Regions from separate parts of the Roseateles sp. GW821-FHT09G09 genome, predicted to be linked through region 3. Evidence: predicted binding sites of a transcription regulator. Region 3 holds the regulator's gene; each other region holds the start of a gene.

Evidence for each region. The regulator LexA, encoded in region 3, represses DNA repair genes until DNA is damaged. The targets are predictions, from matches to a motif close to ACTGTATNNNNATACAGT.
Region 1: the regulator LexA is predicted to act here: its motif matches at 5,341-5,358, upstream of imuA (translesion DNA synthesis-associated protein ImuA).
Region 2: the regulator LexA is predicted to act here: its motif matches at 4,576-4,593, upstream of imuA (translesion DNA synthesis-associated protein ImuA).

The regions. Positions count from the first base shown of each region.
Region 1 covers NZ_JBWKOG010000003.1:436,226-444,100, forward strand. The annotation lists gene AC07O8_RS10420 (anti-sigma factor) at 1-650, opposite strand, end outside; gene AC07O8_RS10425 (sigma-70 family RNA polymerase sigma factor) at 647-1,189, opposite strand; gene AC07O8_RS10430 (hypothetical protein) at 1,836-2,486, opposite strand; gene AC07O8_RS10435 (hypothetical protein) at 2,836-3,117, opposite strand; gene AC07O8_RS10440 (Y-family DNA polymerase) at 3,226-4,542, opposite strand; gene imuA (translesion DNA synthesis-associated protein ImuA) at 4,472-5,206, opposite strand; gene AC07O8_RS10450 (hypothetical protein) at 5,819-7,207, shown strand; gene AC07O8_RS10455 (hypothetical protein) at 7,741-7,875, opposite strand, start outside.
Region 2 covers NZ_JBWKOG010000002.1:4,657-12,531, forward strand. The annotation lists gene AC07O8_RS04885 (error-prone DNA polymerase) at 1-2,257, opposite strand, end outside; gene AC07O8_RS04890 (Y-family DNA polymerase) at 2,250-3,665, opposite strand; gene imuA (translesion DNA synthesis-associated protein ImuA) at 3,616-4,470, opposite strand; gene AC07O8_RS04900 (sensor histidine kinase) at 4,627-6,018, opposite strand; gene AC07O8_RS04905 (response regulator transcription factor) at 6,008-6,691, opposite strand; gene AC07O8_RS04910 (GNAT family N-acetyltransferase) at 7,094-7,684, shown strand.
Region 3 covers NZ_JBWKOG010000010.1:181,156-189,030, reverse strand. The annotation lists gene purF (amidophosphoribosyltransferase) at 1-148, shown strand, start outside; gene AC07O8_RS24245 (O-succinylhomoserine sulfhydrylase) at 148-1,383, shown strand; gene gltX (glutamate--tRNA ligase) at 1,380-2,780, shown strand; tRNA gene AC07O8_RS24235 (tRNA-Ala) at 2,924-2,999, shown strand; tRNA gene AC07O8_RS24230 (tRNA-Glu) at 3,043-3,118, shown strand; tRNA gene AC07O8_RS24225 (tRNA-Asp) at 3,301-3,377, shown strand; tRNA gene AC07O8_RS24220 (tRNA-Ala) at 3,425-3,500, shown strand; tRNA gene AC07O8_RS24215 (tRNA-Glu) at 3,562-3,637, shown strand; tRNA gene AC07O8_RS24210 (tRNA-Asp) at 3,740-3,816, shown strand; gene AC07O8_RS24205 (helix-hairpin-helix domain-containing protein) at 3,918-4,223, opposite strand; gene lexA (transcriptional repressor LexA) at 4,240-4,917, opposite strand; gene AC07O8_RS24195 (asparaginase) at 5,031-5,966, shown strand; gene AC07O8_RS24190 (organic hydroperoxide resistance protein) at 6,081-6,515, opposite strand; gene AC07O8_RS24185 (MarR family winged helix-turn-helix transcriptional regulator) at 6,565-7,125, opposite strand; gene AC07O8_RS24180 (ATP-binding cassette domain-containing protein) at 7,279-7,875, opposite strand, start outside.

The DNA.
Region 1 (7,875 bases), on a different contig from region 3:
TTGGCGGGCAACACGGCGGCCAGCAGGATGGGCGCGCCGTTGTCGGGCAGGGCCCACAGGCGCGCGACCTGGCCGGCGGGCACCACCAGCGGCTGCAGCAGGCGCACCGTCATCAGCGTGCCGTGACGGCGGGAATTCGCCACCAGGGTCGGCTGACCCTTGGCGTCGTGCAGCAGACCGACGTAGCTGGCGGGCGTGGCCTGATCGGCCTGCAAGCTCTCCATCCAGCCCGGCGAGCTGCGCAGCACGGCCACGCAGGCCAGCGCACCGGCCAAGGCGCCGGCGACGGCCCACCCGGACACGGCGGCCGCGCCGCGGCCGCCGCCCGGCACCAGCCAGTGCCACCAGCGGCCTTCGCCGCCCTTGCTCCTGCCGTTATTCGATGCCACCGCGCCGTGACGCGCCGCCTGTCCGAACTCATCGGGGAACAGCCGGCGCTGGATCGCGGGCCAGTTGCCCAGCGGCGGCGCGACTGGCGGCGTGGCGGCTTCCAGCGAGGACAGCCGTTGCTGCCAGATCTGCGCCGACAGGCGCACCGCGGCCGAATCCCGCATCAGCGTCTCGAAACGGCGGCGCGCGCCGCCCGCCAGCGTGCCGAGCGCATAGGCGCGGGCGAGGGCGTCCAACCGTTGGGGGCGGAGATAGTTCATGCGCGCCCCCCCAGGTTGTCCAGGCAGGACTTGAGCTGATCAAGCCCGCGACGGACCCAACTCTTCACCGTGCCCAGGGGGGCGTTCAGACTCTCGGCGATCTCGGTATGCACCATGCCGCGATAGTAGGCGAGCGCCAGGGCCTGACGTTGCGCCGGCGCCAATGCGAGCATGCATTCGTCGATGCGCGTCTTCACCAGACTTTCGTCGAACAGCGCGTGCGGATCGCCGCTCGCGTCGGCGGCGACGTCCATGGCTTCGTCGTTCAACTCGATCGTGCTGTCGCGCTCTTTGCGGCTGGCGCGCAGCGCGTCGATGGCGCGGTTGCGGACGATGTTGATCATCCACGTCATCGGCGTGGCAGCCTCGGGCTGGTAGCTCGCCGCTTTCTGCCAGATGCTGACGTACGCCTCCTGCAGCACTTCGTCCGCGCGGCCTTCGTCGCGTAGTACGCGCAGCGAGACCGAGAACAGGTGGGCGGAGGTCGCCCGGTAGAGGCGTTCGAAGGCTGCCCGGTCGCGCAGCGCGACGCGGGCCATCAGATGGCGGAGGGGATCGACGGGCTCCTGCGGAGAGGCTTCAGCGCTTGCGTTCATGGTTCCTTGATCAGGACGCCGCTCGGACGGACGGTCGCGGTTCTCGTGGAGCGCGCGACGACCCGGCCGCCCCGGACGGCGTGGTCTCGTCCGCGTCGGACGACGGACGAAGCAGTGCGTCAATTGTTCGCCAAGGGCTAAGCGCCGGCATGACGTGCCGCGTTCGACCGTGCGGCGTGCAGGACGCCTGCCCGCTGATGGTGCGGGATCCGGGGAATGGCCTCACCCTTTTTGGGTATTGCCGTTCACGCCGATTCGGCGATCACTCGAATCGCGCGCGATTCGTTGCAACGAACTGCGCCACTGTCGTTAGCGGACCGCCCAGACCTTCGAGCCCGATACTGTCGTCACCGCGCAGCAACCCCTGGCCACCCGGCTTCGCGAAGGGCTGATGCCGGCAGCGATGTAGCCTTCGGGCACCCGCGGGCACCCGCGCCGGATGAGCGCCGCACTCTCAATACCGGTCGTTGAGCCGTCAGCCGGCAAAGTGTGCCGCGACCGCTTCATGCCAGCAGCGTGAACTCGGTGGCTGCTCGTCGATGACGGCAATCGCTGCAAAGCCGCCGGCCGCATCAGGCTGATAGCGGGCCTACGCTTGCCAGCGGCCAGTCGCCTTGTCCAAGGTGTAGTGACGAAAGATGCCGACCTGCAATCGGTCTGGCGTTTGCTCATGAACGAACGCCTCGCCAACTACCATCTCAGCGCCACCATCGAGGTAGACCGCTACCGGAAGCTTCTCGCCGCCTTGGAGCGCCTTGCTGATGTCGATGCCGACTTCACCCAGGTACTCTGGGGTCGAGGCGACCACCTTGTATGCGCTCACCATGACGTCCGACGCGGAACAGAACTCCGGACCGCCTACCAGTCGCATGCGAGCAGGCACATCACGCATCGAAATATCCTTCTTGTCTGCGACGAAGTCTCGCGCGTCGACGTGTCCGCCAAGCACTTCCTGGGCGGCCACTTTCGCTGCAAAAGCCGCCGGCCGCAGCAGGCTGGGAGCGAGCCTACGCTTGCCAGCGGCCAGTCCCGTGTCCAAGGTGTAGTGACGAAAGATGTCGACATGCAATCGGTCCGGCGTTTGCTCATAAACGAACGCCTCGCCAACTACCATCTCAGCGCCACCGTCGAGGTAGACCACCACCGGAAGCTTTTCGCCACCTCGGAGCGCCTTGCCGATGTCGATGCCGACTTCGCCCAGGTACTCAGGGGCCGAGGCGACCACCTTGTATGCGCTCACCCTGACGTCCGACGCGGAGCAGAACTCCGGACCGTCTACAAGTCGCATGCGAGCAGACACATCACGCATCGAAATATCCCTTTGTCTGGCGATGAAGTCTCGCACATCGACGTGTCCGCCAAGCACTCTCTGGAACGCTCAGAGGGTCAGTCATTGCCACCTACAAGCATGTCGCCGTTGACGGGAGAAATGCGTACGCGTTCGACATCCCGAACCGCACTGCCGGTGCCTCGCTCGGACCGTACACAGCAACGGTCAGGACGACTGTCAACGGAAGCCCCGCCAACCTTCCAACAGACATTTAGCCGGATCAGGTAGTCACGGGCCTGTCCATATCGAATCGCGCGTTTCAGCTTTTCGGGTCTGGCGCAGCGTTTGGTCTGATCGCCACGTTTGTCTTCGGCGGCTTCCATTCAGCGCAGCATCGTTTGAACGCCTCGCGCTTGGCTGCGACGAGCTTGATGGCGCGTTCAATGGAATCAGTACAGTGCTCCGCGAAGACCCGGCGCTGCTGCAGGCCGCGCTCCAGCAGTGACCGCAATGCAGCCTCGCAACCGGGACCGGTGACGATGACCAGCGGGAACTCACAGTCCACCGGTGGCCGATGACCGATGCTCAGCACCCAGGCCATTTCATCGCCACCGCGGTAGTGCAGACCGCTTAGTACGGCGATGCTCGGGACGATCCCGAAGGATCGCGGCAGTGCCCGTGGAAGCTGGGTCAATACTCATGCGTGCCCTCAGCCGAACACGCCGTGAAGGAACCACGCAGTGCCGTCGTCCAACTTCGCCTGGAAGATCCAGAGTAGCCCGGCGTGCTTGGACTCGGCCAGCCAATAGTCACGCACGACAAGTCGACCTTGGTCGGTCGTCTCGTCGCGATCCCACCAGCCGGCCTCGACGCACTGCGGCCCAGCAAGGAGCTGCAACTCGCCCTGATACACCGGGCGGTTCTTGCGTACGGCCAACTTCAGCGGCTCAGGCAGCACCCAGGTGGGCTGAGGCAGTGGCGTGCTCGCTTTGAGCTTGCGCGGCTGCGGCGCTACCGCGGGCTGCCAGTGCCCCATCCATTCCTGGCGATGGTCCTCGCGTGTGACGCAGCGTTTCACCTTGTCCGGTCCGAGCCTGGCTGCCATTCGTTCGAGCACAAGGTGGAGCGACTCTCCGTCCTGCACCGTGTCGGGCAGCAGTGAGCCGCTGCTGCCGGCTAGGTCGTGGACCTGGTCGGCGATGAGCGCCAGGTCGCCCGCCGGCGCCAGCAGTTCGACCTTGGTCAGGTTTTCTGCCAGAAGCCTGCACAGGTGTTCGACATCACGGTTCGGATCGGCAGTGCCTACGCTCAGTGAACCGCCTTCGCCTGCGTCCTTCGACCGCATGGCGTCGTGCCACCAGCGCAGGGTGAAACCGGTAACGCCGGCGTGGCGCGCTGCGAGCCATCCGCACATCTGTACAAGCAGCCGTCGCGCGCCTTGCAAGAGCGCTGGCGCATGCTCCACGCGGAAAGGCAACTCGAGCTTCGCATTAAAGGTGTCGGGCAGCACCTCCCAAACGTGCAACTCCGGCGCGTGGCCATAGGCTCGGTCGAGCGCCTGCAAAAGCTCCTTGTCGAACCGCCGACTCAGGCCGCCGCGTGGCAGCGCACGAACGTCGCCCAGGGTCCGGCAGCCGGTCTGCGCGAGAGTCGTCGAATGCGGTCGAACTGCGGTGAGGCACTCCATGCGCAGGGCGTCGAGCATTTCTTCAAGCGGCCTTTTGAAGCCGTTCTCGATGCGCGATCGAGCCAAGGCGTGCGCTCCCAAGCTGGTGGCCGCCCACGCGACCTGTAGAACTCCAAGCTCCTCAGCTTCAGCCACGACACGGTCGCGCAAGGCGCGCTTGCCGCCGAATAGGCGCGTGCTGGCCTCGACCTCCATCAAGACGGCATCTTCGGAGACGGCGACGCGGGGCGTGAACTGCAACGCCCAGACGGCCACTGCTCGAAGTGCGTCAGGACTGGGAAGGCTCGAGGACGGGTTCTGGCTGGCGCACGGCGGCAGCAACAGGGCTGTCCACAGCATGGCTTGGCTCGACGGAAACGAGGCGACTCGGGTAGCGCAGCCTCGGGGTCATGATCTTGTTCAAGCCGCCGGGCATGGACGGCAACTTGAGTTGCCCCTCCACCGGAGAGCCCTTGCGCTTGAGCACTTGGACGGCGATCTGCCAGTCGGTCTCCACCCGCACCACGACGCGCAGCGGCGCAGCAGAAGAATCCCGTGCCGCCGACTCTGGCCGGCAGAGGAAGACTGGGCCTGTGCAGCGCGCAGCGAGCACCTGCAGCCGTCGGACCTGCTCTGCACGCACCAGCGGCAGCCAGGCGATGACTGCTCCGCAGCTGCCGGCCTTCACCAGTTGTTCGGTCGACCACAAGCGATCCTTCGGGGCATCGACATCCACCCAGACCAGATGGCGATCGTCCACACCATGGTGGCGAAGGCCGGGCATATGCGGCCATAGCGTAGGGCCGACCAGGGCCACAGTACGCCCTCGCTGCGTGATGGCCGCCATCATCGACACGAGCAGACGGAGTTCCACAACGGAAAATTGACTGACCAACACCTCGGTTAGCGCTGCGCAAGGCCAGCCCCCACCGGGCAAGGCGGCATCCAGCTGCGCAAAACCCGTGGGCTCTATGTCAGCGACCAAGCCTCCGAGCTGATTCCCTCGCCACAGCGCTGCTTCCACTGCGGCCGGCAAGGGTTCATGAACCTTTGCCTCAGCATCAGAGATTCCGTTCTGACTGGGTGAGGTCAGGCTGACAAGAGGCGACGCTCCCGCCAACCCGGGCGCGGCGGGTGACATCGTTCAGCAGCAAAAAGACTGTATGGACATACAGTATATGCACACCCAGCCGATGTCCAGTTTCGGTTGCAATACGGCTGATCGAGTCCGCCTATGTGTCCGGTCGATCACGAAAGCGCACCGCTGATTGGCGGCCACCCCGAGGGCACTGGTCCCTCTCGGGTCTCTAGGCGATGCTCCCTTGTTGACGGCGAGCTGACGAGCATGTCGGACTAGCGAAACAAGCCAAAGCTCGAGGCCCGTAGGCGGCGGAAGCACCTTCGCATAAGTCTGTGAAGTGAATGCTCCGCGAGCACGCGATGCAGGTGAGGAGGGATTTCGCTCGGTTGATTATCAGAGCAACTGAATGTCCGAACTTCCAGCCACGCGCTTGCAGGACAGTGCGAGAACAGCGCGTCCTCCGATCTTGTCGCCCGAAGATCTGGGCTGCACTCAAGCCAGAATGCGTGGCGCGCCAATACGCCAAGCCGAACAACAACACGGAGGAACCCGTCCATGCTGGTCAACATCGTCGGCAGCTTCAGCTTCGAACAACGGGGCGATGCCCTGTCCATCGGAACTGAAGAGTCCTCCGTCATGGTGGCAAATGGCTACGCGCGCCTGATGCCCCCTGAGCCCACCTATCTGATGTTCAAGGGGCCGGGGGTCAGTGCCCACGTACCCTATGGCGATGCCCCCACCACCGTTGACCATGGAGGACGGCAGTGGAGCAGCGATGACTGCCTGTTGGGCGGGGCCGCGAGCTATGGCGTGTGGCTCGCCGACGATTCGAACGGAACGCCGGTCGGCATCGTCCGCAACTGGGACGGCCAGCCCCTCGCAACCGTGCCCTACCTCGGCGGTCCGCGGCACTTCGCCAGCCAAGCCATGGTCTTCACAGAAGACGAGACGGCCCAGATTCACAGCCCGCAGGGCGAGTTGATCGCCAGCTTCGCCCTACAGGGTCAAGGCGCGGGCATTCAGCATCTGGCGCACTTCGCCGGGCTATGGGCATTTCTTCGCACGGATGGCGAAGCGCCGGTCTATCAGGTGTTCGATCTAGATCGGATGTCGGTGATCGCCGCGCTGCGCGTTGCCGACGCGATCTTCGCCCTGTGTCCGATGGAGAACGGCGACGTCCTGCTGGCGGATGCCGGAGGTCTGCAGCGCTGGAGCCCCTCGTCGCCGGACACCCTTCACCCGCTACACAGCTTCGAAACCCCGCTGGACGCTAATGAGGTCCAGATGCTGCTCTGGCACGATCCGCAGCACGCCTACGTGTCCATCGAACACGATCATGCACGCGACCGCCACACCCTGTTAGGCGTGCCACTGGTGGGAAGCAGTAGCGCTGCGGTGCAGACCCTGCATTGGTCCAGCGCCTGGGCCACATCCATCCATGGCGGCTTCCTGGCTGGGCAGAATTACTTGTCGCTTAAGCGCAAGACACTGCTGGGCGACAACGCCGTTCTGGTCTGGGCACCGGGCCAGCCGCTGTCGTCAGACATCTTTGAGCCCGCCGCCGACACCGCCGTCGAAGTCGAGCAATCGCAATCCGCAGTCAAGGGCAAGCATGGCTACCGAGTGCGGGTCGAGGATGACGATCCCAATCGAGCCGTGCGCCGTGCCGCGCTGGAGCTGGGCCGGTTACTGGGCGAGACCTGCAAGGGGCCCTACGTGCAGATCGACGAGGCGGTCGACCGTAAGTTCGACGGCGCATTCCATGTGGACATCGCATGCGCGAGCGTACCCACCGATTTCGAACGCGGCTTTCTGGACGCCTACCTTGGGTTCTTCCGAGACGAGGGCCACCTTCAACCGGCTGGAAGCAAGGCGCGCCTGTCCATTGCAATCTCTTGGACTCGCGGAAGCCCGAAGTTTCCCGTGGCTGTCATGGGCAAATAGTCTGTTCCCAGCGCGCCAGCTTGCTAGCCTGGTCACCACCCCGAGCACCCAGTGCGCGGAACTAGGGGCTCTTAACTGGCAGGGTTTCACGGCGCAGGACTTGTTCGCTCCCGGTTGAGGCTAATATGGAAACGCAGGCCCACGAACGATCAAGCAGAGGTGCGTGCGGCAGTTTGAGAACGCAAGACCGCCGTCACTGAGTAAGCGTCCGGCGAACTTGTCTTGAGATCCGCATTGCCGCCGACGACGATGGTGTCCATTAAAGACTGAACTGACCCCCAGAAGTTGGGCAGCCAGTGTCTGTGCCTAGGCGTTGATCTGCAACGGGGTTGAGCAAAATATCGGGGGTCGGCTTTGCAGCGGATGCGGTCCTTCGACTTGCTGAACTTGCGGCCCGGAAGCTGTCGTTCGACGTTCGCGCTCAGCGGGTTGTGCAGCCGTCCGCTGCAGCAAAAGGTTGGGCCAAGCGGCAACGTGCGCCTAGCATGCCAGGCACGAAGTTCACGGCGAGGTGAGCGACGACATAGGCACTGTCAAACATTGGTCTTCTTCCCAGTGACGATGGAAGCAATCAGTTCAATTGCCGTCGCCAGCCCAAGCATCACGGCGGCGCCTGTAAGCGAGAGCGAAATGGTGAGCGATGCTGCGTCAGTAGTCGGACTGCCGAG
Region 2 (7,875 bases), on a different contig from region 3:
TCGTGTAGACCAGCAGTGCGAACGAGGCCGCATGCGACTCCGGAAAACCGTACTCCGAGAAGCCCTTGATCTGCTCGAAGATCTGCTCGGCGAAGGACACCGGATAGTCGCGTTCCCGCATCCCGTCGATCAGCTTCTCGCGGTATTTCTCCAGGCTGCCCTTGCGCTTCCACGCGGCCATCGAGCGGCGGAGATCGTCGGCCTCCCCGCCGGTGAAACCGGCGGCGATCATCGCGATCTGCATCACCTGCTCCTGGAACACCGGGATGCCCAGCGTGCGTTCCAGGACGGACTCCAGCCCCGGCGGATAAACGACGGGCTCCAGTTCCTGCCGGCGCTGCAGGTAGGGATGCACCATGCCGCCCTGGATCGGCCCCGGTCGCACGATCGCGACTTCGATGACCAGGTCGTAGAAGTTCTTCGGCTTCAATCGCGGCAGCATGCTGCGTTGCGCGCGGCTCTCGATCTGGAACACGCCGATGGTCTCGGCGCGCTGGATCATCCGGTAGGTCTCATCGTCCCCGTCCGGGATGTCCTTCAGCTCGAACGGATAGCGCTGGCGCTTGCCGACGAAGTCCAGCGTCTTGCGGATCGCCGTCAGCATGCCCAGCCCCAGCACGTCGACCTTGAGCAGCCCCACCGCGTCGAGGTCGTCCTTGTCCCACTCGATGACGGTGCGGTCGGGCATCGACGCGTTCTCCACCGGCACCATGCGCGTCAGCGGCCCGTGCGTCAGCACGAAGCCGCCCGGGTGTTGCGACAGGTGCCGAGGGAAGCCCAGCAGCTCCGAGGTGATCTCGACCAGTTGACGCACCGCGAGGTCGTCGGCCTCGAGCCCGGACTCGCGCAGCCGCTCCGCATCGATCGTCTGGCCGTCCCACCACTGGTGGTTGCTGCACAGCGTGTCCAGCACCTCGGGCTCGAAGCCCAGCGCCTTGCCGACGTCGCGCAGCGCGCTCTTCACGCGGTAGGAGATCACCACCGCCGCCAGTGCCGCGCGCTCGCGGGTGTACTTGCGGTAGAGGTACTGGATGACCTCCTCGCGGCGCTCATGTTCGAAGTCGATGTCGATGTCCGGCGGCTCGTTGCGCTCCTTGCTGATGAAGCGCTCGAACAGCACCTGCGTCCGGTCCGGGTCGACCTCGGTCACATGCGTGCAGAAGCAGACGATGGAGTTGGCCGCGCTGCCGCGACCCTGGCACAGGATGCCCTGCGAGCGCGCGAAGTGGACGATGTCGGCCACCGTCAGGAAGTAGTGCTCGTAACCCAGGTCCTCGATCAGCGCGAGTTCGCGCTCGATCTGCTCGCTGGCCGCGGCCGGAATGCCCGCCGGCCAGCGCCGGCCCGCGCCTTCGTAAGTGATCCGCCGCAGATGGCTGGCCGGCGTCTCGCCGTCGGGCACGACCTCGGACGGGTAGTGGTAGCGCAGTTCGTCGAGGCTGAAATCGCAGCGCTCGATCACGCGCAGCGTCTCGGCGAGGAGCTCGGCCGGGAAGCTGAGCGCCAGACGGCCGCGGTGGCGCAGGTGCCGCTCCGCGTTGCGGTCCAACGCCTGGCCGCAGTCGGTCAGCGGCTTGCCCAGCCGGGTCGCGGTCAGCACGTCCTGCAGCGGCTTGCGGCTGCGCACATGCATGGTCACGTCGCCGACAGCCACCAGCGGGATCTCGGTCAGCGCGCCGGCCTCGCGCAGGCGCAGCAGGCGGATCTCGTCGTCGGCATGCTGGGGCTGGTCGATGCCCAGCCAGCAACGCCCGGTGAAGCGCGACAGCAGCCAGCGCGCCATGGACAGCAATTGCGCCGGCGTGGCATGCCGGTCCGGGCAGGCGATCACGACGCAGTCGTCCAGCGTCTGCGGGCCGATGTCGGCGAGCGTGCAGCGGTAGGTGCCTTTTTCGGACGAGCGCCGCAATCGCGAGATGAACTGGCACAGGTTGCCGTAGCCGTTGAGGCTGCAGGCCAGCACGACCAGCGTGAACCGGCCCTCGTCTTCCGGGTCCGGGTCCGGGCCGGGTTCAATGAGGAACTGGCTCCCCACCAGCAGCGTCATCCCATGCTGCTTCGCGGCCACGTGCGCACGCACCATGCCGGCCATGCTGCATTCGTCGGTGACCGCGAGCGCGGCGTAGCCGAGCTCCTTGGCGCGCTCGACCAGTTCCTCCGGCCAGCTCGCGCCCTTCAGGAAACTGAAGTTGCTGAGGCAGCGCAGCTCGGCGTAAGCGGGGAGCGCCGAGCCCTCCGGGGCGGCGGCATCAGGCATACATCCCGTGGAGGTACCACGCCTCGACGGCAGGCTTGTCGTCGCCCTCGTTCCCCACCGCGGTCAACCGTTGCTGATAGACGGCGAGGACGCCGGCGTTCTCGTTGACGGCGATCCAGTAGTCGCGGGTGACCTGGCGATGATGTTGCTCCTGCTGGTCCGTGGCGGGTACGCGGTCCCACCAGCCGCCTTCGACGCGGTCCGGGCCGATCAGCAGGGTCAGCGGGCCCTGGTAATGCGGCCGGTGGTCGCGCACCGCCAGCCGCAGCGGCGGATCGAGCAGGAAGGCGGGTTCCGGGACGTCCGGCGCGCGCACCGCCGCGTGACGGCCCCGGTGGCCCTGGCGACGCGACGGGGTCCGGCCGTCGCCGCAGGTCCGCCAGCGCGTCATCCATTCGGGCCGGTGATCGTCGGCGAGCACGGGCTGCAGCACGCGCTCCGGCCCGAGCCGCGCGGCGATGCGCTCCAGCGTCAGGTAGAGCGTCTCGCCGGTGCGCACGACGTCGGGGAGCAGGGAGCCGCTGTCCTCGACCAGCGCCTGCACGCCGACCGCTTCCAGCCTCAACTCGCCGACCGGCGCCAGCAGCTGGGTCTTGGCCAGGTGCTCGGCCATCAGCCGGCAGAAGTGTTCGAGCTCGCGGATCGGTTCGGCCGTGCGCACCGTGAGGCAACCGCCTTCGCCGGCGTCCTTGGCGCGCATCGAGTCGTGCACCCAGTGCAGCGTGACGCCGGTGGCGCCGGCGTGGCGCGCGGCCAGCCAGCCGCACAGCCGCATCAGCAGCGGGCGCACGCCCAGCAGCAACGCGGGCGCGTGGTCCTCGCGGCTGGGCAGTTCGACACGGGCGTGAAAATCCTCGGGCAGGGCGACCCAGGCGTGCGCCTCGGGCCGCAGCCCGTAGGCCTGGTCCAGCATCGTCAGCAGCGCCGCGCCGAAGCGCCGGCTGATGCCGCCGCGCGGCAGCGCCCGCAACTGGCCCAGCGTGTTGATGCCGGCGCGGCTCAGCGGCTCGGCGTGTTCCGCGCCGGCGCTGAGCGTCTGCAGCGGCAGCGGGTCCAGCACCGCCTGCAGCAGGCGTCCACCGAGGTCGAGCACGCCGCAACGCGCCAGCACCAGCGCGGCCGTGGCCGACGGCGCCCAGCCGATGCCGACGGCGCCCAGGTCGGGCGCCTCGTCGCTCAGGCGCGCCTTCAACGCGGGCAGGCCCCGGAACAGGCGCAGGCTGGCCTCGACCTCCATCACCACGGCGTCCTCCATCAAGGCCACGCGCGGCGTGAACTGCAGGCACCACACCGCGAGCCCCGCCTGCGTCTCCGCGCAGACCCCCCAGGGATGCGGCGGCGGCGCGGTCGCCGGGTCCTCAAACGGCGCCGGCGGACGAGGCGGCAGGATCAGCGCGACCCACAACATGGGAGAACTCCGGGAACAGGGCGAGCGCGACGGGCTCGCGCGGGGACAGGGCAGCGGCGTCGGCGGACGCGTCGGCCTCCACGACCGGGGCCCAAACCGACGCAGGGCCCGACGCAGGGGCCGGCGCAGGGGCCGGCACGGGCACCGGGGCGACCGGGCGCATCGTGCTGGGCTGCATGACGCGCGGCGTCAGCACGCGCTCGAGCCCGCCGGGGATCGAGGCCAGCCGCAGCGGGGTCTCGTGCGCGGGGCCCTTGCGCTTGAGGATCTGGACGTCCAGGGCCCAGTCGACGGCGATCGTCGCCAGCACGCGCAGCGGGGCCGGTGACGGGTCATGGCGCGCCGACAACGGCCGGAACAGGAACACCGGCCCTTCGAACGACTGCGCCAGCACCTGCAGCCGCCGCAACTGCTCGGGCGCGGCCTGCGGCATCCAGGCCAGCACCGCGCCGGCGGCGTTGGACTTGATCAGTTGTTCGGCGCACCAGAGCCGCTCGGACGGCGCGCGGGCATCGATCCAGACGAGGTGCCGCTCGTCCAGCCCCAGGTGCATCAGTCCGGGCAGGTGAGGGCGCTTGGGCGGTCCGACCATCGCCACCGCGGCGCCGTCAGCGACGACGCGTCGCAACGCCGGTCCCGCCAGCCGCCATTCGGCCAGCGAGAACTGCGGCAGCAGCACTTCGGTCAGCTGGCGCCCGGGCCAGCCGCCGCCCGGCAGTTCGGCATCGAGCGCGTCGAAGCCGCTCGGCCAGACGGTGTCGGTGCCGCGCCCCAGTTCGTCGCCACGCCAGAGCGCGTCGGCCACGGCCGGCGGGAGCGGTAGCGGGAGCGGGACAAGGGGGGTGGAGAGGGGAGACATGGTGGTCGTCGTCGGAGACAGAAACGCCGGTCGAGCAACCGGCGTTGAGTGACTGTATGTGCATACAGTATAGGGCGACGACGCTCCCCGTCCAGGGCTGTTTCAAGCCAGGTGGGCGGAATCTCCGGACTGGCCTCTCGGCAACGGGGCGGCTGCGGGCGAAGCGGGGAAAGTCAGGACGAATCGCGTCCCTCCCCGGCCCGGCGCCTCCAGGCTGACGGTCCAGCCCAGGTGCTCGGCGACGCGCTTGACGATCGCCAGGCCCAGGCCCGCGCTGCCGGCACCGGCCGGGTCGACCTGCATGAAGCGGTCGAAGATCCGGTCGCGCACGGCCGGCGGGATGCCGATGCCGGTGTCCTCGATGACCACGCGGCCGGCCTCGAGCCGGATGTCAACGCGACCCTCGTCGGTGAACTGGCAGGCGTTGCGGATCAGGTTGCCCAGCGCGATGGCCGCGAGCTCGGGCCGCGCGGGCACTTCCAGGCCGGCGTCGGCGGGCGCGGCGTGCAGCGTCATCTCGACCGCCTTGCCCTTGAGCAGCGGCCGGCAGCGCTCCATCTCCTGGCGCAGCAGCGGCAGCAGCGCGGTCGGCGGCGCGCCGATGCTGGCCGGGTCGCGCGACAGCAGCAGCATCGCGACGACGCGCTCGCTGGTGTCGGCCGCAGTGCGCCGGATGCGCTCGGCCAGCTCGACCATGTCGTCGCGGCCGTGCAGGCGCGCCTTCAGGATCTCCGCGGCGCCCAGCATGACCGCCAGCGGCGTGCGCAGCTCATGGCTGACGTCGCCGGTGAACCAGCGCTCGCGGTCCAGGTAGCGCTGCTGGGCCTCGGTCTTGGCCGCGAACGCGCGCGACAGCACGCCCAGTTCGTCGGTGGAGTCCAGCAGCGGGTATTCGCGCGGCGCGGCGTCGGTCTCGACCGCGCGGGCCAGCGCGGTCACCGGCGCGACGATGCGGCTCGCGGTCAGCTGCGCCAGGAACAGCGCCAGGCCCAGGCAGCACACGAAGGCCAGACCGAGCAGGCCGTAGACGCCGGCCTCGATCTTGGCGAAGTCCTCGTCGCGGTCGGTCAGCACGAAGACCGTCCCGAGGTCGTCGCGGACCAGCGCGGTGAAGGTGGCGTCTTCCTGCGGCAGCGTGTACTTGCCCGGCGGCTTGCCGCGCAGCGCCGGCGGGATCGCATCGCCCTTGTAGAGCGTGACGCTGGGCGGCAGGTCGGCTTCCAGGCCCTGCTTCTCGCGGGCGATGAGCTCGTCGGCGGTGCGGTCCAGGCGCTGGTCGACGAGGCGGTCCTCGATGCTGGAGGCGATGCGCACCGCGGCGACCGCGAAGGCGCCGCAGACCAGCAGCGTCAGCAGCAGGAAGGCGGCGGCCACGCGCGTGCGCAGCGTGGTGGGCGCGGCCTTCGTGCGGCCGGCGCCGCGGGGGGGGTCGCGTGGGGGGGCGCGTTGGATGTCGCGTGGATCGCCGAGACCGTGCCGCGGCTCATCCCGCATCGGGCGACACCAGCCGGTAGCCGATGCCCGGGTGGGTCTTCAGCAGCGGGACGGGGAAGGGCTTGTCCAGCGCCGCGCGCAGCGCGTGGATGTGGGTGCGCAGCGCGTCGCTGTCGGGCGGGTCGTTGCCCCAGACCTCGCGCTCGAGGTCTTCGCGGCGGACCAGCTTGGGCGCCTCGCGCAGCAGCGCGGACAGCAGCTTGTAGCCGGTGGGCGTCAGCTGCAGCGGCTTGCCGGCGCGGGTGGCCTCCAGCGTGTCGGGGTCGAAGTTGACGTCCGCGTAGCTGACCGCCGAGCTGAGGTTCAGGCCGTGCGAGCGCCGCATCAGCGCCTTGAGCCGGATCTCCAGCTCGACCAGCGAGAAGGGCTTGACGAGGTAGTCGTCGGCGCCGCTCTCGAAGCCGGTGACCTTGTCGGCGATGGTGTCGCGGGCGGTCAGCATGAGGATGGGGGTGGGGCGCCTGAAGTCCTTGCGCAGGCGCCGGGCGACGTCCAGGCCGTCCAGGCCGGGCAGGGTCAGGTCCAGCACGATCGCGTCGTAGGAGCCGGCGGCGGCTTGCGCCAGGCCGCCCAGGCCGTTGCGGGCCACGTCCAGCGCGTAGCCCATCGGCTCGAGGTAGGCGAACAGGTTGGCGACGATGTCCGGGTTGTCTTCGATGACCAGCAGCTTCATCACGTGGCTCTCGTTCCTGCGGCGCCGTGCGCCGCGTCGTCCTGGGGGACGGGTCCTGGAGGGAAGGAGTTCCCCCCGTCGGGGCCCGCGGATGTGAGGAATGCTATGCGAGCGAGGCCCTCCCGACCTGTCCGCGGGCTGTCGGCAGGGCCCCTGTGAGGGGCATCGCCCGGGATTGGGGCGAACAGCGGGCCATTACCGGGCCATCGCCGGGTGATCAACGGGTGATCAACGGGTGATCAACGGGTGATCAACGGGCGATTGGCGCGCACGGAGTTCAAAGCTTCTGCGGTTCCTTGCGCTTCGTCACGTTTCGTGACGCAAGTCCGGGCCTGTCACCGACCGCTCGGTCGACGCTGCACTTGAAATCCGGCTTTGGCGCATAATTTGCGGGTTAACCCTATGCTTGCGCCCTTCATCTCCATCCCCGCCGTCGAGCGGCTCACCGCGACCCGCCGGCTGAGCTTGCGTCCGCCTGCCGCAGCGGATGCCCGCAGCTTCCGCGACCTGCTGACCGATCCCGCGAACCGACGGTTCGACGCGGGCGGCCCGGCCGCGTCCGAGCGGCTGGAGCACTGGCGCGCGCTGTGGACGCGCGACGGGCTGGGACCGTGGGCGGTGGCGCTGAGGGAGCAGCCCTCGCTGGGCGCGATCGGATTCGGCGGACTGAGCCGGGGCCGCATCTGCGGCGTACCGGCGCTGCTGCTGGAGTTCCACTTCCTGTCCGATCACTGGGGCCGGGGTTACGCGGCGGAGATGGCGACGGCGGCGCTGGCGCTGGCCTTCGACAGCCTGCATGCGACGTCGGTGCACGCGCTGCTGGCGCCGGGCAACACGGCGGCGCGCAAGACGCTGGAACGGGTCGGCCTGCGCTTGACCGGCTCCGTCGCCGACTGCCCGGGCGAGGCCGCCAGCCTGCTCTACGAGATCAACGCCGGGCAGTACGCGGCCCTGCCGCAAGAGCCGCCGGAAGCGACGCCGTTCGGGGCGTGATCGGGCGCGCCGCGGCGCGTGCCAGGTGTTGCCTTCCACCCCTTTGGGTGGTTCGGCCTACTCGCATGTTTGACACCTGCACGAAGCTGCACATCTTTCGGTCATGGAAGCAAGTCCGAGTGGCGGATGCAATGAGATCGTCCCATTGACCTGAGTCATGGGACGAAGACGGTCATGTCGATCGCGCTTCT
Region 3 (7,875 bases):
GGCCTCCTGTTTCGACGGCACCTACATCACCGGCGACGTGTCGGTCGAGGACTTCGCGACCATGCAGGCGCAGCGCAAGTCCCAGCCCGAGGAAGAGGACCTGCCGGCACGCAGCCGTCTGGCGCTGCAGAGCGGTGGAGACCAGTGATGGGGAATGACAAGAAGGGCGGCATCCCGCGCGTGGACCTGCCGGCGGATGTCCGGATGGACACGCTCGCCGTCCGCGAAGGCCTGCCGCCGTCGCCCTGGGGCGAGAACTCGGAAGCGCTGTACCTGACCAGCTCCTTCGTGCACCCGGACGCGGCCACCGCCGCGCGCCGATTCGCCAACGAGGAAGAGGCCTTCGTCTACAGCCGCTTCTCGAATCCGACGGTGATGATGATGGAGCGCCGGCTTGCCGCGCTCGAAGGCACCGAGGCCTGCATCGCGACCTCGTCGGGCATGTCGGCGATCATGCTGCTGGTCATGGGCCTGCTGAAGTCAGGCGACCATGTGGTCTGCTCGCGCTCGGTGTTCGGCTCGACGATCAAGCTGCTGCAGGGCGAGTTCGGGAAGTTCGGCGTCCAGACGACCTTCGTGTCGCAGACCGACCTGACCGAGTGGAAGAACGCGTTGCAGCCCAATACCAGGCTGCTGTTCGCCGAGACGCCGACCAACCCGCTGACCGAGGTCTGCGACGTCGCCGCGCTGGCGGACATCGCGCACGCGCATGGCGCGCTGCTGGCCGTCGACAACTGCTTCGCCTCCCCCGCGTTGCAGCAGCCGGCGAAGATGGGTGCGGACTTCATCATCCATTCCGGCACCAAGTACCTCGACGGCCAGGGCCGCGTGATCGCGGGCGCGATCTGCGCCTCCGCGAAACACGTCGACGAGGTGTTCACGCCGGTGATGCGGTCGGTGGGCATGTCGCTGTCGCCGTTCAACGCCTGGGTCGTGCTCAAGGGCATGGAGACGCTGTCGGTGCGCATGAAGGCGCAGACCGCCAGCGCCGCGGTGCTGGCCGAATGGCTGGAGGCGCATCCCGCCGTCGAGCGCGTCTACTACCCGGGCCTGAAGTCGCATCCGCAGCACGCGCTGGCGATGCGCCAGCAAGGCGGGCAGGGTGGGGCGGTGGTGTCGTTCATCGTCAAGGGCCGTGCGGACGACAACGGCCGTGCCGTCGCCTTCCACGTGATCGACCGGACGAAGATCTGCTCGATCACCGCCAACCTCGGCGACACCAAGACCACCATCACGCATCCGGCCAGCACCTCGCACGGCCGGCTCACCGAGCCGCAACGCCAGGCGGCCGGCATCACGCAGAGCCTGATCCGCGTCGCGGTCGGCCTGGAAGACATCGAAGACATCAAGGCCGATCTGGCCCGCGGTTTGAATTCCCTATGACGACTCCCTCCACCCCGGTCCGCACCCGCATCGCCCCGTCGCCGACGGGCTTCCTGCACCTCGGCACGGCGCGCACGGCGCTCTTCTCGTGGGCCTATGCGCGCCACCACGGCGGCGAATTCGTGCTGCGCATCGAGGACACCGACGTCGCGCGCTCGACGCAGGATTCGGTCGACCAGATCCTGGCATCGATGAAGTGGCTGGGCCTCGCGTACGACGAAGGTCCGGTCTACCAGATGCAGCGCCTGGCGCGCTATCACGCGGTGATCGAGCAGATGATCGCGACGGGCACCGCCTACCGCTGCTATTGCTCGCCCGAGGAGCTCGCCGCGATGAAGGCGGGTCAGGAGGCGCGCGGCGAGAAGCGTCGCTACGACGGCACGTGGCGTCCGGAAGCGGGCAAGACGCTGCCGGCGATCCCCGCGGGCATCGAGCCGGTGGTGCGTTTCAAGAATCCGGTCGACGGCGACGTGACCTGGGACGACCTCGTCAAGGGACCGATCACGATCAACAACCGCGAGATCGACGACCTCATCCTGCTGCGTCCGGATGGCGTGCCGACCTACAACTTCGCGGTGGTGATCGACGACTGGGACATGAAGATCACCCACGTCTTCCGCGGCGACGAGCACATCAACAACACGCCCTGGCAGATCAACCTCTTCAACGCGCTGGGCGCGTCGCTGCCGTCGTTCGGGCACATCCCGGTGATTTTGGGCGACGACGGCCTGAAGCTGTCCAAGCGCCGCGGCGCGGTCAGCGTGACCGCGTACGAGGAGAACGGCTACCTGCCCGAAGCGATGCTGAACTACCTGTCGCGCCTGGGCTGGAGTCACGGCGATGACGAGCTCTACAGCGTGGCGCAACTGGTGTCCTGGTTCGACGGCTCCCACATTTCCAAGAGCCCCGCGCAATGGGATCCGGCCAAGCTGGAATGGGTCAACGCGCATTACATCAAGCAGGCGGACGATGCGCGCTTGGCGTCGCTGGTCGCTGCCCAACTCGCCAAGCGCGGACTTGCCGCGCCGGAGCGCCTGGAAGCGATGTGCGCGCTGTTCAAGGATCGCTGCGCCACCACGGTGGCCCTGGCGGACTGGCTGGCGATGTATGTGTCGCCGGTGATGCCGACCGAGGCCGATCGCGCCCAGCATCTGACCGATGCGGTGAAGCCGGCCGTGCTGGCCTTCGCCGACAAACTCGAGGCGCTGCCGGTGTGGGACAAGGCAGCCATCAGCGGGGCCATCAAGGAAACCATCGGCGCGCATGGCTTGAAGATGCCGCAATTGGCGATTCCCGTGCGGGTGCTGGCCTGCGGTCGTTCGCAGACCCCGTCGGTGGACGCGGTGCTGGAACTTTTCGACAAAGAAATTTTGTTGAACCGCTTGCGTTCCGTTTAAAACTCGATCTATACTCTCGTTCTCGCTTGAACAGCGCGACGTTCGAAACGAACTTCGAAGCGGCAGACGATGAATCAAAACGGGGAGCGCGAGCTCCCCGATGAAATTCAAGAGCCGAAAAGAAGCCGGGTCGAATCCCCGAAGGGGGTATAGCTCAGCTGGGAGAGCGCTTGCATGGCATGCAAGAGGTCAGCGGTTCGATCCCGCTTACCTCCACCAAACTTCAGTTTGCGTGGCGCGCGGTTCAAGGGAAGAAGGTTCAGTCCCCTTCGTCTAGAGGCCTAGGACACCACCCTTTCACGGTGGCTACAGGGGTTCGAATCCCCTAGGGGACGCCAAGTTTCGAACTTGGTTGCTGACCAGAGATTGAATGAGAAAATCGAAAAATTCTTTGGAATTCGATTTGATCGTTGTCAAAATCAGGTACAGTAACGAAATCGACGCAGCGATGACATCAAGCAATTGATCGAATCAAAGCGACATGAGTTTGATGCGACGGATCGAAAGATCTTGAGTATCTGGAGTGGTAGTTCAGTTGGTTAGAATACCGGCCTGTCACGCCGGGGGTCGCGGGTTCGAGTCCCGTCCACTCCGCCAACACAGTTGAGACTCGGGCGGCGTACCGATTCGATGCGAAAGCATTCGGGGGTATAGCTCAGCTGGGAGAGCGCTTGCATGGCATGCAAGAGGTCAGCGGTTCGATCCCGCTTACCTCCACCAGAGCACCTTCGGGTGGGATGGTTGCAAGGTACACGCGGTTCGAGTCGAGACAGCAAGTCCAGTCCCCTTCGTCTAGAGGCCTAGGACACCACCCTTTCACGGTGGCTACAGGGGTTCGAATCCCCTAGGGGACGCCAAGTTTGACAAGGCTTGGCTGCATCACGGTTCTGCATGGAGCCGATGGCTTGCAGCAGAACTTGTTCGCAAATGATATCGATGCACCCAATAGCGTCGTATCTGGAGTGGTAGTTCAGTTGGTTAGAATACCGGCCTGTCACGCCGGGGGTCGCGGGTTCGAGCCCCGTCCACTCCGCCAGCATTAAAACCCTGTCGATGCAAATCGGCAGGGTTTTTTCTTTTGTGTGTTCGCTGGCGTCGTCCACTGGTTGCGCGACATTTGCTGCGACGGGTCCGAGATCAAAGATCCGGATATTCGCGCTTTCGTTGTGCCGTATAACTCCACCAATCTCGTGGTGGGCCGCCGTTCATGAAATCGACGGCGGCCATATAGGTATCCAGCACGCACGGATCGTGCCGCTGACCGGTCAGTTTGCAGATCCGTTGATACAGCGCAAAGGCATCGGCACCGACGAGATCCGCCGGCTGACGAATCCCCATCCGCTCGAAATCGCGCACCATCGCCGGTCCGATGTTGGGAATCTGCCGAAGCGACGCGCATTCCGCAGCCGAAGCCGCCTTGGTGTGCGTCTTTCGCGCGCTCATGAGGGAATCCTGGCGCTCAGTGGAAGCCGCCGGAGCGGATCAGGCCGACCGCCAGGCCCTCGATCGCAAACTGTTCGTCCGGGCTGACCTCGATCGGCTGGAAGTCGCTGTTTTCAGGCAGCAGGCGAATGCCGTCGGCATGGCGCTGGAAGCGCTTCACGGTGACCTCTTCCCCGATGCGCGCCACGACGACCTGACCGTTGCGAGCCTCGCTGATCTTCTGCACGGCGAGCAGGTCGCCGTCCACGATGCCGATGTCCTTCATGCTCATGCCTTTCACGCGCAGCAGGAAGTCCGGCGCCTTCGAGAACATCGAGGGGTCGACGCTATAGTGCTGTTCGACGTGTTCCTCGGCCAGGATGGGGGCGCCAGCGGCGACCCGGCCCACCAGCGGCAAGGTCAGCTGCGCGAGGCTCGCCAGCGGCAGCGCGAACTGGCTGTGCTCCCGCGCGCGATTGACCTGGCGCAATGCCGTCGATGGCAACCGGATCCCGCGAGCGGTGCCGCCCACCAGTTCGATGACGCCCTTGCGCGCCAAGGCCTGCAGGTGTTCCTCGGCGGCGTTGGCGGACTTGAAGCCCAGTTGCTGCGCGATCTCCGCGCGGGTGGGTGGCGAGCCGGTGCTCTCGATGCTGTCGCGGACCAGATCGAAGATCTGCTGTTGCCGGGCGGTGAGTTTGGGCGGAGTGTCCACGAGCAAGCCTTTGTTCCATTGAGGGGCGGATGTCGAAGACGAGGCGACCCGAGGGTTCGGAGGCCGCCTGAGAATTCATCCAGCATCTGGATTTTTATACAGGAGACGAGAAATTGCAAAGTGCGGCGCAGACCCTCGTGATCATCGGCACCGGCGGGACCATCGCCGGCGCTTCCGGGCGCGCGACGGACAACGTCGGCTACAAGGCCGGCTCGCTGTCGGTGGCGGCGTTGGTGGGCGCGGTGCCGGCGCTGGCGGCCAGGGCGCTCGAGGCTGAGCAACTGGCGCAGCTCGACAGCAAGGACATGGATCACGCGACCTGGGCCCGCCTCGCGCGCCGGGTGCGGGCGCATCTGGATCGCCCCGAGGTGCGCGGCATCGTGATCACGCACGGCACCGACACGCTGGAGGAGACCGCCTACCTGCTGCAGCGCGTGCTCGCGCCCGAGAAGCCGGTCGTCCTGACGGCGGCGATGCGCCCGGCGACGGCCATCCAGGCGGATGGTCCGCAGAACCTGCTCGACGCGGTGGCCGTGGCCGAGGCCGACGACGTGCGCGGTGTCGTCGCGGTCGTTGCGGGGAAGGTGTGGTCGGGCTTGGAGCTGCGCAAGACGCACACCTACCGCCTCGATGCCTTCGAGGCCGGGCCCGACGCCGGGCCGCTGGCCGTGGTGGAGGAGGGGATCGTGCGCCGCTTCCGCGATTGGCCCCAGGGCGAGGCCTTGAGCGCGACCTTGCTGCCCGAGGACGCTTCGCGCTGGCCGTGGGTCGAGGTGCTGGTCAGCCACGGCGGGGCCGACGCGCGCGCCCTGGAGGCCTGGCGTGCCGCGGGGCTCCAGGGGCTGGTGCTGGCCTGCACCGGGAACGGCACGCTGAACCGCGCGCTCGATGCGCCGGTCCAGGCGCTCAAGGACGCCGGCATCCCGGTCTGGCGCACGACGCGATGCGCGCAGGGGCGCATCGTCGGCGCGAGCGACGAACCCGCGGCCGCGCTGTCGCCCTGGGCGGCGCGCATCGAATTGATGCTCACGCTGCTGCGGCCGCGCTGATCCCGTCGCGCATCGCTGATCCCGCATCGGACCAAAGAATCGGGCCAAAGAAAAAGCGCCGGCATTGCCGGCGCTTTTTTCATCGCGAATCCGGATGGGGCCGGATCCGGACGATCAGACGATCGTCAGCGTGACGTCGATGTTGCCGCGGGTGGCGTTGGAGTACGGGCAGACCTCGTGCGCCTCGGCGACCAGCTTCTCCAGCGCGGCGCGGTCCATGCCCGGCACCGAGATCTTCATCGACACGGCGATGCCGAAGGCGCCCGGCTTGTTGGCGTGGGGGCCGATGCCGACTTCGCTGGTGATCGAGACTTCGGCCGGCAGGGCGACCTTGTTGCGGCCCGAGACGGCCTTCATCGCGCCGATGAAGCAGGCGGAGTAGCCCGCGGCGAACAGTTGTTCAGGGTTGGTGCCGGCACCGCCGCCGCCGCCGAGTTCCTTTGGCGTCGACAGGTCGACCTTCAGCGCGCCGTCGGACGACTGCGCGGTGCCTTGACGGCCGCCAGTGGCGGTGGCGGTGGCGGTGTAGAGGGCTTTTTCGATGGCCATGTGAGGCTCCTTGGTGGTGATGGGTGGGGGGTGAACGGACAACTCGGGGTCAGGTCTCGCCATCCTCGTCCGCAGTGACGGGATCGGCGGGATCGCGAGCCAGGTGGGTCAGTACGTTGGCTCGCAATTCATGCAGGCGCTTTGTCAGCGACTCCAGTTCGGCGGGGCCGCAGGCGCTGGCGCAGGCCAGCTGTTCAGGGATGGCGACGGCCTGGTCGCGCAGTGCGCGGCCGGCCGGCGTCAGATGGATCTCGACGCGACGCTCATCGGTCAGCGCACGACGGCGCTCGATGAAACCACTCGACTCGAGGCGCTTGAGCAGCGGCGTGAGCGTGCCGGAGTCCAGGTTCAGCCGTTGCCCCAGTTCAGAGACGCTCGGGCCGTCGGTCTCCCACAGCACCAGCATCGCCAGGTATTGCGGGTAGGTCAGGCCCATCGGAGCCAGCAGCGGCTTGTAGAGCTTCGTCATCGCCAGCGAGGTCGAATAGAGCGCGAAGCACAGCTGAACGTCCAGCTTCAGCCAGTCCGTGCCCGCAGGCACTGGCAGGGCGCGAACCGCGGCCGGGGCGGCGGCGGTGTCCTGCGGATGGAAGCGGGTCGTGTTCGGCATGGGATGAACTATAGCGAGCAATTCAATTGCGCACAATTGAAATGGTCTTTGAGCGTGGTTGACGGGAACTATGGGCGGCGATCGCCGGAAGTTCCAGAATGAAAAACGCCCCGGGGACGTGATCACCGGGGCGTGCTGAAGCGCGGGGCAGAGTCAGCCCGTCGTCTGGATCGCGTCGACCTGTTCGCTGAGTTCGAGCCAACGGAGCTCCGCGGCTTCCACCTCGTCGCCGATGGCCTTCAAGCGCTTTCCGGCGTCGGCGATCTGCGCCGACGTCTGGCCGGCGCCGGAGAGCTGCGCTTCAAGCGCGGCGCGCTCTTCCGACCACGCCTTCATGCGGGTATCGATCTGCTCCATCTCCTTGCGCAGCGGGCGTGTCTGCTCGGACAGTTTCTGGCGGGCCTGTCCGCTGAGCTTGCGGTCTTCCCGCTTGACGGGGGCGGACGGTGCCACCGGCGCGGCAAGCACGGGGGCTGCTGCCACCGCCACGGGGGACGGCGCAGGGGCGGCGGGGGCGGCGCTCGTGGCGCTTGTGGCGCTGCTGGCGCGGGCGCTGCGCAGTGCCTGCTTGGCCTCTTCCTTGGCGAGCTTCGCGGCCTCCTTGGACCGATCGAGCAGCCAGCGCTGGTAGTCGTCCAGGTCGCCGTCGAAGGGCGCGAGCTTGCCGTCGGCCACCAGCCAGAACTCGTCGCAGACCTCGCGCAGCAGGGCACGGTCATGGCTGACCAGCATGACGGTGCCTTCGAACTC